DNA from 3 places in the Oceanobacillus sp. FSL W7-1309 genome. Region 2 is predicted to be linked to each of the others. Evidence: riboswitches for the same ligand, from Rfam matches in the RefSeq annotation. Region 2 holds a riboswitch; each other region holds the start of a gene.
The links. Region 2 has a riboswitch for thiamine pyrophosphate ahead of NST46_RS10045 (lipoate--protein ligase family protein). Riboswitches for the same ligand answer to the same signal wherever they lie in the genome.
Positions count from the first base shown of each region.

Region 1: it holds a riboswitch for thiamine pyrophosphate, as region 2 does, so the genes downstream of both, thiT (energy-coupled thiamine transporter ThiT) here and NST46_RS10045 (lipoate--protein ligase family protein) in region 2, are expected to answer to the same signal.
Region 3: it holds a riboswitch for thiamine pyrophosphate, as region 2 does, so the genes downstream of both, NST46_RS02385 (3-oxoacyl-ACP reductase) here and NST46_RS10045 (lipoate--protein ligase family protein) in region 2, are expected to answer to the same signal.

Region 1 covers NZ_JBBOBX010000002.1:261,165-265,435, forward strand. Annotated here, with positions in the region: gene NST46_RS13920 (M3 family oligoendopeptidase) at 1-1,285, shown strand, start outside; TPP riboswitch at 1,357-1,460, shown strand; gene thiT (energy-coupled thiamine transporter ThiT) at 1,845-2,414, shown strand; gene NST46_RS13930 (hypothetical protein) at 2,490-2,630, shown strand; gene NST46_RS13935 (general stress protein) at 2,729-3,079, opposite strand; gene NST46_RS13940 (hypothetical protein) at 3,214-4,271, shown strand, end outside.
Region 2 covers NZ_JBBOBX010000001.1:2,111,305-2,115,575, forward strand. Annotated here, with positions in the region: gene lipA (lipoyl synthase) at 18-962, opposite strand; gene NST46_RS10045 (lipoate--protein ligase family protein) at 955-1,797, opposite strand; TPP riboswitch at 2,019-2,122, opposite strand; gene trpA (tryptophan synthase subunit alpha) at 2,258-3,055, opposite strand; gene trpB (tryptophan synthase subunit beta) at 3,055-4,254, opposite strand.
Region 3 covers NZ_JBBOBX010000001.1:512,359-516,629, forward strand. Annotated here, with positions in the region: gene hxlA (3-hexulose-6-phosphate synthase) at 1-239, opposite strand, end outside; partial or broken gene NST46_RS02365 (transposase) at 489-1,658, shown strand; gene NST46_RS02370 (hypothetical protein) at 1,651-1,860, shown strand; gene NST46_RS02375 (hypothetical protein) at 1,885-2,022, shown strand; gene NST46_RS02380 (DNA alkylation repair protein) at 2,190-2,435, shown strand; TPP riboswitch at 2,691-2,790, shown strand; gene NST46_RS02385 (3-oxoacyl-ACP reductase) at 2,941-3,693, shown strand; gene NST46_RS02390 (LLM class flavin-dependent oxidoreductase) at 3,775-4,271, shown strand, end outside.

The DNA.
Region 1 (4,271 bases), on a different contig from region 2:
TCATGCTTGGAATCAAATGTATGGAGCAATCGTAGGAAACATGACCGTGGAAATTGAAGAGAAAGGAGAACACAAGAGCTATTCTGTAGGTCAAGCGTCCAATAAACTAACAAGTCCTGATCGTAAGGTACGTAAACATGTTTTCGATCAGCTGAGTAATGCTTGGGAAGAACAATCTGCATTATTTAGTCAGACTTTAAATCATTTAGCCGGCTTTCGTTTGGAAACATACAAACACCGTGGATGGGAACATGTTTTAAAGGAACCGTTAGCAATAAACCGGATGAAAAAAGAAACGTTGGATGCAATGTGGACAGCTATTATAAATAATAAAAAGCATTTTGTAACGTATTTAAATAAAAAAGCAGATTTACTCGGTTTAGAGAAATTAAGTATTTACGATATCAGTGCTCCAGTCAGTACGACTGTAAAAACATCAAGCTATACAGAAGGTGCGAAATTTATTGTTGATCAATTTCAAACGTTCAGCCCGAAGATGGCAGGATTTGCAAAAATGGCATTTGAAGAAAGGTGGATTGAAGCGGAAGATCGTGCAGGTAAACGACCTGGTGGATTTTGTACGAGTTTCCCAGATAGTGAACAGACACGCATATTTATGACGTATTCAGGTACATCATCAAATATTTCTACTCTTGCCCATGAATTAGGTCACGCATACCATCAGCATGTGATGAATGATGTTAATGGTTTAAATCAGCGTTACGCAATGAATGTAGCTGAAACTGCCTCCACTTTTGCGGAAATGATTGTAGCAGATGCTTCTGTAAGAAATGCCCAAACGAAAGAAGAAAAACTCGCGTTACTGGAAGACAAAATTCAACGTAGTGTCGCCTTTTTTATGAATATTCATGCAAGGTTTTTATTTGAAACGCGATTTTATGAAGCGCGTAAGCAAGGGATGGTTTCTTCACAGCGCTTAAATGAATTAATGGTCGAAGCACAAAAGGAAGCTTATTGTAATAGTTTAGAAGAATATGATCCAAACTTTTGGTCCTCTAAACTACATTTTCATATTACAGGTGTTCCGTTTTATAATTTTCCATATACATTTGGCTATTTATTTAGCCTTGGTATTTACGCGTATGCAAAGGAGAAAGGCGGCAGCTTCGAGGATGATTATATTGCCTTACTAAGAGATACTGGTCGAATGACAGTAGAAGAGCTCGCAAAAAAGCATTTAAATGCTGATCTCACGAAACCGGAATTTTGGGAAAGTGCTATTGGATTATGTGTAGAAGATGTAAAGGAGTTTCAACGTTTATAATTGTTTTTGTAATTAATTTGTTCAATTCAAATAAATAAGGTACAATACAGGTAACAAAAAAGTAAATAGAAAAAGCCTGCAGGGGGAGTCGTTTTGACTGAGAGTGAACATTATTGTTCAGACCCTTTGAACCTGTTAGTTAATTCTAGCGTAGGGATGGTAGTCTTTTTGATGGAATAAAAAAAGTAATGTGAGCGAAGCAGACTACTTAATTGTAGTCACCATCAGAAAGCTTCCCTTGACATTACTTTTTTGCGTCTAAAATGCGATAAAGGTATATGTTCAAAAGGAGGATAAAAAGGACCGAGGTCGGCTACAGTTGCAACGCCCTGGGGCTGTGTTTACTCGCCCCACAGAAAAGCTTTGTTGCAACACCGACACTAGCACGTCCTGTGCGTCGAAGTTCGAGGCGGCGTAACTCCCCCGGACCAGGCTTCCACAGGATCTGGTGACTTCTGTGTTGCTCACAGGACGTGGGCGATTTTAGCAGAAGATCCCCTGCGATGCGTCATTTTTACCGAACTTTTTGAACTGCCTCTAAAAGGGAGAGTACTTAACATTGAATTCAAAACGTACGTTATTTTTGGTAGAGGTAGCGATTTTTACTGCTTTAGCACTTCTCTTAGACATCCTTCCAATATCATTTAAAATTTGGGCGCAAGGCGGATCTGTTTCGTTTGCGATGATCCCGGTTTTTATTGTTGCGTTCCGTTGGGGGATTAAAGGGGGATTGCTCTCGGGATTCCTTTGGGGAGTTTTGCAAGTGGCAACAGGAACGGCTTACGTTCTAGAACCATTACAAGGATTTATTGATTATGCAATTGCCTTTACGGTACTTGGCTTTGCTGGTTTGTTTGCTAAGAAAATTCAGGAGGCTGTTAAATCCGGCGAATCGAAGACGTATTTAACCTATATTACGCTTGGTGTTTTCGTTGGCTCTGCATTACGCTTCGTCGCTCATTATGTGGCGGGTATTGTGTTCTTTGGTTCGGCCGTCGAAGGGCAGCCAGCTTGGTTATATTCATTAATTTATAATGCATCTTACATGGTTCCATCTTTTATTATCAGCACTGTAATTGTATTTTTCTTGTTCCACAAGCAGCCAAGAACATTATTAAATGCTGCGTAAAATGTTATACATTCGCTCACATAAGAATAACCTCTTTTAAGAAGAGGTTATTCTTTTTAGGAAGGAGATAAAGTAATGCAAGAGTTAATCGGTATATGTGTGGAATGTTTGGAAGAAATCTATTGTGAGAATGGTTTCTTTGATGGTGTACACAAAGAGGGAAAATTATTTTGTAATGATTGTGCAGATAGGGAGGAAGGACATGGTATCACATAATAGAAGAAAAATCTCCCAAAAGTCTTAGGGAGAATGGGCAGTTGGGAATGCCCCATGCTCCTAAGACTTTTGGGAGGTCAGATTTTCTGTATACGTATTTACACGAGCATTTCTTCTACGAAATCATGATTGGTAACGATCAGTAGAATCTTGCCGTCATCCAAATCCTCTTCGTAATTTTCTGCTTCTACAGTAGTGACACCAATCTCCTTCAGCTTCGTACGTAATTCATCACCTTGACTATTAAACATATTCCCTACGGCACTTGAAAAATCCATCTCTTTCATCCCAATTGTATTCGCATCCACACCTTCTGCTAGACGACCAGTTCTTTCATCATCATGTGTAAGAATATAAATATCGTCTCTTGCTACACCTTTTGTTTTTAATTTCGTAATGTCAAGTTTAATTTGTGTTTCATCTACATATTCTTTTACATATGGTTTCATGTATAAATTCCTCCTTTTGAAGTTATATATTATGTACCCGTTGTTTAATTAATAAAACATCCAGTGTTCGAATCTGTCGCATAACGCGATTTTTACGCATAGGTTATAGCACATCCAAAAGGGAGGAATACGTAATGGTTTTAACATTTTCCCATGTGCTTTATGGCTTATTTACGCTTATTGTTATCTTAACAATGATATTTCGTAAAGGTGTTGTATTTCCGACACTATTAGGTACCTTTATTATTGGTTGTTTTTACACTGGGAGTATTGTAGATGGACTGACGACAATCTTTCGCGCTAATTTAGTAGCTGCGCAAGAGCTATTCAATATATTTCTAATTATCACCTTTATGCTTGCGTTATTACATGCACTTCGAGATTTAGAAGCAGACAGAAGGATGGTTGAACCGTTCGAGAAAATGATGGTGAATGGTCATGTTTCCTTTTTTGTCCTAGTAGGGGTTACTTATGTTATATCGCTATTCTTCTGGCCCACTCCTGCAGTTCCATTGATTTGCGCGTTGCTCGTTCCAGCTGCGGTACGTTCTGGATTACCAGCAATGACAGCAGCCGTTGCGATTGCTTTAGCGGGGCAAGGGATGGCACTTTCCTCGGATTATATTGTTCAGGTAGCACCTGGACTATCTGCTGCATCTGCTGGTGTTGATATTGCAACAGTTGCTGATAAAGCCATGATTTTATCGCTTGTTACTGGAGGAGTAGCCATTCTGTTTGCATATGCATTGCTGCGGAAAGGAATTCGAAAAAAGGGCGATGCACGAATTGAAAAAGATTTAAAAGGATTACAGTCTACAACAACTTCAAATCATAAAGCTCAAACAAAACACGTTACATTTTGGAGTAAAACGTTTGCTTTTGTTGTTCCGTTAACATTATTGGCTGTTGTAGGTTTCATGATTTATGAGAAGCTTCTTTCTGGTAGGATGAGTGGTTTAGAAGGAGGGGATGGTGCAGCATTTATTGGGGGAGTAGCAGCTGTTCTATTACTGATTATTACATTTGCATATGGGAGACACCACGCGCTGGATTACATTAGTAATCATATTACAGATGGATTTGTATTTGCATTTAAGGCGATGGGACCTGTGATCCCGATTGCAGGATTCTTCTTTCTGGGAAGCCCTGAATTTTCAGGGAGTATTCTAGGAGTAGAGGAGAATGCGCCAGC
Region 2 (4,271 bases):
TATAAGTAGTCTGTTATTTAAAATTGAAAATCAACTTTTTTATTCTCTTGTGTTTCATAGCCTTTCATATACTTAATTCGTTTTTGTGCGGAAGATTGGCTTACTTGTTCATCCGCATGGTAAGAAGAGCGTACCAATGGTCCAGATTCACAATGCGAGAAGCCTTTTTCAAGTGCGATTTTTTTTAATTCTTCAAATTCATCTGGATGATAATATTTTTCAACATTTAAATGTTTTTTAGTTGGTTGTAAATACTGCCCAATTGTAACAATGTCCACATCATGTGCACGCAAGTCGTCCATTGCTTCAATGAGTTCTTCCTTTGTTTCTCCTAAACCAACCATAATACTGGATTTCGTAGGAATAGTTGGCGCAATTTCTTTCACACGTTGAAGCAGCTGTAGGGATCGGTCGTATCTTGCGATGGCTCGAACGCGTTTAGTTAATCGTCTAACGGTTTCAATATTATGATTGAATATATCTGGTTCACTATCCATAAGTGTATGTAAGCTTTCATAATCCCCTTTCATATCGGATGGCAGGACTTCAATTGTGCAGCCTGGATTCTGATGGCGGATTGCCCGTACAGTATTGGCAAAAACTGCTGCTCCTCCATCTTCTAGGTCATCACGCGCGACCGCTGTCACAACAACGTGTTTTAACCCCATAATGGAAACGGAATCAGCAACTCGCTTTGGTTCGCCTAAATCAAGCCCACTTGGAAGACCTGTTTTAACCGCGCAAAATCGGCATCCTCGTGTACACGTATCACCTAGAATCATAAATGTTGCTGTCTTACGCTCACTCCAGCATTCATAAATATTTGGGCATTTTGCTTCTTCACATACTGTGTTTAATCGCTTATCGCGCATTAAATGCTTCAATTTTTTATAGGATTCATTTGTATTGATTTTTGTTTTTAGCCATTCTGGTTTACGAATATATTCTGCCTGTTTAGCCAATGCTAGCACGCTCCTTATTTGAGTTAATATTCCATGCTCTCGTTTCATATTTTGAATGTGCTAATTGCTGCACTTCTTCCCATTGGGTTTCTGTTAATTGCAAAGGGTGGAGTTCTAGATCTAATCCTTTTTTGAATCCTTCTTTGAATGCCTGTGTTAACATGTCATAATGATGTTCTCGATTCGTTAATTGATTAATTGTAACCGCTTTTTTGGAAAATGCGGCTCGACTTCGTTCCCGTATCCGTCCGGAAGAAAACAGGAATAAATCAAAAAGCATCTCCGTATCCATACTCATTGGAATCGAACCGTGTTGCATGAGGACACCCTTTTTCCTTGTTTGCGCATTTCCGGAAAGCTTTTTGCCGTCTACAACCATTTCGTAGAAGGCTGGTTTCTCAAAACATATTGCTGTTCTCCCTCTGGCGCTATCTCTGTCTAAAATGGCATATTCAGCTGGAATACCTAAGTTAAGATACCCTTCAAACACCCCTTTAGATAGTACGTGGTATGCTTCTTGAACGGATACAGGAATATCTGGATCATTCTCAGAAATAACAAGGCTATACGTTAGCTCATCGTCATGAAGGACTGCACTGCCACCAGTTAAACGACGAACAAATTGGCACCTGTGTCGTTCTATTGCATCGAAATCAATTTTGTTGTCAACCTTTTGAAAGTAGCCGACAGATAAACTTGGTGCTTTCCAGCCATAAAATCGTAATGTCGGCGGGATTTTACCTTCATGATGCCAGTTGATTAAGCACTCATCAAACGCCATATTCCACGAAGCATCTTGGAAGCCGGTATCGATAAAAGCCCAATGTTTCTTCAATGTAGACACCTCCGATGAAAAATTACTTTTTTGAGAGCTGCTAGCTACTGCGCCGATGATGTTAAAGACCTAGTGGTATTTCCCTGACCTCATGACGCAAACACCGTATTTCCTTTTACTAAGTTCATGCAGCGCTAACAGGACTACGCTTTTGCTAAAAAAAGACTGCATCAAATAGAATGCAGTCTTTGATAAATTTATCCAGCGATAACATATCCGATCCATTGTCGACTGCACATTCCCCACGCTAGTATTATCTAATTCGGGTTCAAAGGGTCAGGCGCGAAACGTCTTTCTCAGCAAAGCAGCTCCCCTAGTGCGTATTTATTTATTTGTTTATTCGAATTACATGCTAAGCTTACTGCTAATTGTGATAATTGTAAAGATAAATGCAACAATTAGCGTTAAGAATTTTTAAATTAGTACGCGTTCACATAGAAGCTATCTGGACATGTGTGTTTTACCGAACTTTTTGCCCGTTTGATTGAATACTTCCATTTATTAATTGCTGGATGTCCTTTAATTTTCCTTCGTGTAAAAGCTGGACAATTTTACTCCCAACAATGACACCATCACATGCTTTGGAAAGCTGTTGTGCCTGCTCAGCATTTGATACACCGAACCCTGCTAGGACAGGGATAGAGCTGTTTTTCTTGAGCAATTTCAAATAATCATGCACTTTCGTATCGTGTGTTTCACGTTCCCCAGTTGTTCCTTTCACAGCAACAGCATACAGAAATCCTTCTGAACGTTTTGCTAATTCTATTAAGCGTTCCTCTGAACTTGTCATTGCTGCAAGGCGAATAAAAGCAATGTTTTGTTCTTGCAGAGAACTAGCAATGATTCCTTCCTCTTCCATCGGGATGTCAGGTATAATGACGCCATCAACTCCCGCTTGTAAGCAATCTTTGGCGAATCGATCAATTCCGTAGGCTAGAATTGGGTTTAAATAAGTCATGATAACTATTGGAATTGAACGTCTATCTTTAAAGGTTGCTAGTTTATCGATAACCGTTGCTAAGGTTGTGCCATGTTTTAATGCACGTATACCGGCCTCTTGAATTATTGGTCCATCTGCTACTGGGTCGGAGAATGGGATACCAACTTCAATTGCTGCAGCCCCACAATTTTGTAAGAAATAAATCGTTTCTTCTAAGCGATCGAGCCCGCCGTCGCCTGCCAGCATATAAGGAACGAAGAGTTTCTCATTCACCCTCGCCTTATCTTGAATTGCTTTTTCTAATTTTGCTTTACCCATTATATGTTCCCTCCAATCCGATCTTTCACCTGTTCGACATCTTTATCCCCACGCCCTGATAAGCAAACGACGATGGTCTCGTCTTGCGGCATTTCTTTTGCAAGCTTCATTGCATATGCAATTGCATGTGCGCTTTCCAATGCAGGAATAATTCCTTCAGTTTTGGATAGAAATTGGAAAGCTTCAAGTGCTTCATCATCTGTAATGGATGTGTACTTTACCCGATTTATTTCATGCAAATGGCTATGCTCAGGACCTACTCCAGGATAGTCAAGACCAGCAGAGATGGAGAATGCTTCCTCGATTAACCCTTCCTTATCTTGTAGTAAGTAAGTTAATGTTCCATGTAATACACCGACATCGCCACCGGTTAAAGTTGCAGCATGCTGATTTGTATCAAGACCAGCACCACCAGCTTCTACACCGAATAGCTTTACATCTTTATCCTCGATAAATGGGTGGAACATTCCCATTGCATTACTACCACCACCGACGCAAGCAATGATTGCATCTGCTAGTTTACCAGTTTGATCGAGGATTTGTTTTTTTGTCTCTTTCCCGATAATAGATTGAAGATCACGTACGATTTTAGGAAATGGATGCGGACCAACAACGGAGCCGATAATATAGTGGGTATCATCAACATGATTAACCCAATAACGCAATGCTTCATTAACCGCATCCTTCAGCGTTCCGCTACCTTGTGAGACTCCACGTACTTCAGCTCCTAACAGCTCCATTCGAAATACATTCAGCTTTTGTCGACGAATATCTTCTTCACCCATAAAGACAACACATTCTAATCCGAGTAATGCACAAACAGTTGCCGTTGCGACACCATGCTGGCCTGCACCTGTTTCAGCAACTACTTTTTTCTTTCCCATTCTTAATGTTAGTAATGCTTGCCCAATCGTATTATTAATTTTATGTGCACCTGTGTGATTTAAGTCTTCTCGTTTTAGATAGATGTTAGCACCACCAAGTGATTTGGTAAGTTGCTCGGCGTAATATAATGGTGTTTCCCGCCCAACATATTGCTTCAAATAGTAGTTTAACTCCTGGATAAATTCTGGATCATTCATTGCTTTCTCATAGGCTTCTTCTAATTCAATGACGGCTGGCATTAATAACTCGGGGACAAATTTCCCTCCAAATTGTCCATACTTACCTGCTTCGTTTGGCATTGTATAAATTGACATATATTACACCTCGTTTA
Region 3 (4,271 bases), 1.6 Mb from region 2:
ATGTCAGCGCCTGCAGCAGATGCTTGGCTTACTTCATATCCAGCTGCATCCATAATTTTTAAATCAGCTAATACGGTTAAGTTAGGAAATGCAGCTTTTACTTCTTTCACTGCTTTAAGACCTTCATTGATCACCACAGGTGTACCAATTTCTACAACATCAATATGCTCTTCTACCTCTTTCACTAATTCAATTGCTCCGGGAATATCGACAAGATCTAATGCTAATTGTAATTTCATTTATACTCACTCCTTATAGAATATTTTAATTTGTTGTACTAAGTGGCTGTCAATAGACATGGGCAAATGTTTCCTTTTGAAAATCTATTTACTCACTAGCACGTTGTTTAGTATACTCATTATGTTGCGAAATTAAAAGTACGCACTTTTACCACATATAGTGCTAAAAAGTATACTATTGGGTAAAATAGGAGGGGGAGTGACATGTATGCCAAATTTATCTTGGGGCGTTAAGCGAAACGAGCCAGGGATGATCGGGTTTTAATTGCTTGTCTGATTGCTTGGGGCACCAATATGGGGTTGGGGAGAATGGGTGAAATCTCCGACATCGGTTATCCCCTGCTTGCGGCTACATCTGAGAACTTTATACGATTGGAAACCTTAAAAGAAGCCAATGATCGCATCAGTAATGCTGTTCGAAGGCTGCCGATCTTTCACCACTTTGACATTAATGAGGTCATTCATTCGAGCAGTGACGGGCAGAAATTTGAGACGAGGATCCATACGATGCGCTCCCGTCATTCCCCCAAATATTTCGGCTTAAATAAGGGGATCGTTTCCTATACAGCGGTGGCCAATCATATTCCCATCAATGCCCGAGTCATTGGCGCAAATGAGCATAAAAGTCATTACGTGTTCGATATTTTATACAACAATACAACCGATATCCGACCGGATGTGCATTCCACCGACACCCATGGAACCAATGAAGTGAATTTCGCCATTCTTCACTCTTTTGATTATGATTTTGCACTCCGCTACAAGGATATCTATCGTACCGTGAGCAAGTCGTTATCCGGATTCAAACACCCGAGCCAATACGGGGATGTCCTCATCAAACCTGTTCGAAAAATCAATACGAAGCTGATTATTGAGGAATGGGACAATATCCAGCGTATTCTATTGTCACTTGCATTGAAATCTACAACACAGAGTATTATCATTGGGAAACTAAGTGCTTACGCCCGCAAAAACAAAACCATGCGGGCCTTGTGGGAGTACGATAACATCATCAAGAGTTTGTACCTTCTGAATTATATAGACTCCCCACCCCTACGTCAAAATGTGCAACGTACCCTGAATCGGGGTGAAAGTTATCATAAATTAAAGCGAGCCGTATCCTATGCGAACTTTGGTAAACTCCGTTTCAAAACAGAATAAGACCAACAAATTTGGGACGAATGCAGTCGTCTCATCGCCAATTGCATCATTTTTTACAATGCCAGTCTATTATCCAATATGCTAGAATACAGAGACAGGGAAGCCCTCAATTCAGATGTATTGAAACGCATTTCCCCCGTTGCATGGCAGCATATTAATTTTTACGGGCATTACGAATTTAACAAATATCCGGAATCAGTTAACATGGATGCCATTATCCAAGAGTTGGCTCAATTGGAGGTTATTCCGAATGAATAATTCATATCCATTCGAAGGAAAGGTGAGAATCAATGAAACCAGAACCAAATTGGCAGCCCGTTCTAAACCGCATATATTAGACGATGCCACAGTCAACCGTGTCATCCGATCCTACACGGAACAGCTTGAATTTGCGCCGATCTACGAAAGGCAACTCGTCAAGTGGCAACAGGAAACGGATTTATCGTCGGCGCAACTGTAGGAACTGCAACGGCTTCAAAATCAGGTGAGTGAATTGAAACAGGCCGTTACCGATATTTTAGACTTGGCCAATGAACTGAAAGAGGGAACCATTGAAAAAATGTTATCGAAAAGTGACTTTAACGTTTCATTCATCCTTATCGGCTATAGTGAAAGATACTAACAAGTTGTATATAAATATCCACCACACGTTGTCTTAGAAGCTCATTAACCAAAACAAAACTCCCAAACAAACAGTTTCCCGAATAATAAAAAGCAAATAGGCCACAATAAACATGAAAATCAGAAAATGACTGTCATCACTAAAAGACATATGGAGGTGCAATACGGATCAAGCCATACCGTTGTCCAAATTGCAAAACAAATAAATCCCGCTTTAATCTCATTGAGCAAATCGCAATACCTGTTAAACTAGACGCAAAAACTGGAGAATTACTGGAAAGTTATACAGATGAGAGTACGGAAATGTTCCATCAGATGTATAAGGGGCCAAAATACCGTATTCAATGTGGGATATGTGGTTTGATAGAGAATGAAAATACATTTGAACAGTTTGCTAAATATGCAGGTTTTTAATGTTTGTATGTGTGTCTGCTGCGACCCTAATGATTTTTTGTTGTTGAGAAAACATTTATTTGAACAAACCTTTTAAGGAACCTAAACTCTGTTAATTAATGATCGATTATAAATATGAATCCATTATGATCAAGAGTATAAATTGAATAAAAAAACAATCACGTTTTTATAGCAAAAAATCATAAAATTACGTTAACCATCCCTATTCCCTTGACATAAATTTCTAAAGATTATAACATATGGATATAACTTAATTATATGCACTAGGGGTGTTATTTAACTGAGATGAGTATTACTCAAACCCTTTGAACCTGAACTAGTTGAAACTAGCGTAGGAAAGTGTAAACTCTAAATACATACTTAAAGAACATTTATGCCTTATTCTTAATATGTAGTTATTTGTTTTTACGCAGCTTTCCTATGGGAAGGTTGCGTATTTTTTATTTTATCTATCATTTTTATGATGTAAGTTTCACGCTAAATTAATAGTATAGGAGTGGTTAGGATGATTAGAACAGTATTAGTAACAGGCAGCAGCAGAGGGTTAGGGGCAACTATTGCAAAGACATTGGCACAGCAAGGATTTCAAGTGGTTATCAACTACTATCAAAGCAAAGAAGCTGCTGAGAAGCTCGTTTCTGAGATTGGTGAAGAGAATGCTATTGCCATTCGGGCTGATGTAACAAATCGTAAAGAAGTAGATGAATTGATAAAAAAAGCAACGGAATATTTTGGCCAAATAGATGTTGTCGTCAATAATGCATTAATAGATTTCAAGTTTGATCCAACCAAACAAAAATCCTTCACAGAACTTACATGGGAAGATTATCAAAAACAACTGGATGGTACGTTAAAAGCAGCATTTAATGTCGTTCAAAGCGTCATCCCCCAATTTATTGAACGACAAAATGGAAGTATTATAAGCATTGGTACAAATTTATATCAAAATCCTGTTGTACCCTACCATGAATATACAACAGCAAAAGCTGGATTAATCGGTTTTACACGTAATATCGCTGCCGAATTAGGTGTATATGGCATAAAAGCGAATGTAGTTTCAGGTGGATTATTAAAAACAACTAACGCGAGTGCCGTTACAACACCAGAAGTATTCGATTTAATTGCTCAATCAACGCCATTGAAGAAAGTGACCACACCTCAAGATGTAGCCAATATGGTCGCTTATTTATCTTCAGAAAATGCTGACGGTATTACAGGGCAAAATTTCACAATAGACGGCGGTTTAACAATGAACTAATAGCTTAAAATACGATAGCTGATCCTTCAAAAACGGAATGTACAAGACAGTTAATAATGATGTATGTTGAGGTGTAAATAAATGACAAAAACGAAAGAAAGACAACTGCATTTAGGTGTTTTGCTGTATGGTTGCGGACACCATCAAGCTGCTTGGTTAATGCCTGACTCAAGCATTGAACATATTGGGGAGATTTCTTATTATCAATCTTTAGCACAGGTTGCGGAAAAAGGTTATTTTGATGCAGTATTTTTTGCTGATAATCAATCATTTCCGGCTAAACATGCCAGTGATATGCCAGCATTTTGGTTTGATCCAGTAGTCAATTTAACAGCTATTTCCCAAGTGACAAATCATGTTGGATTAGTTGCAACAATTTCAAGCACTTTTTCTAATCCTTTCACAGCTTCCCGGCAGCTCTTAAGCTTAGACCATATTACAAAAGGGCGTGTTGGCTGGAATCTCGTTACCTCCATGACTGATTTAGAGGCGTTGAATCATAGTATGGAAGAGCTGCCTCCTCGTGACAAACGTTATGAAAAGGCAGATGAATTCGCTGCTTTAATGAATAAGTTATT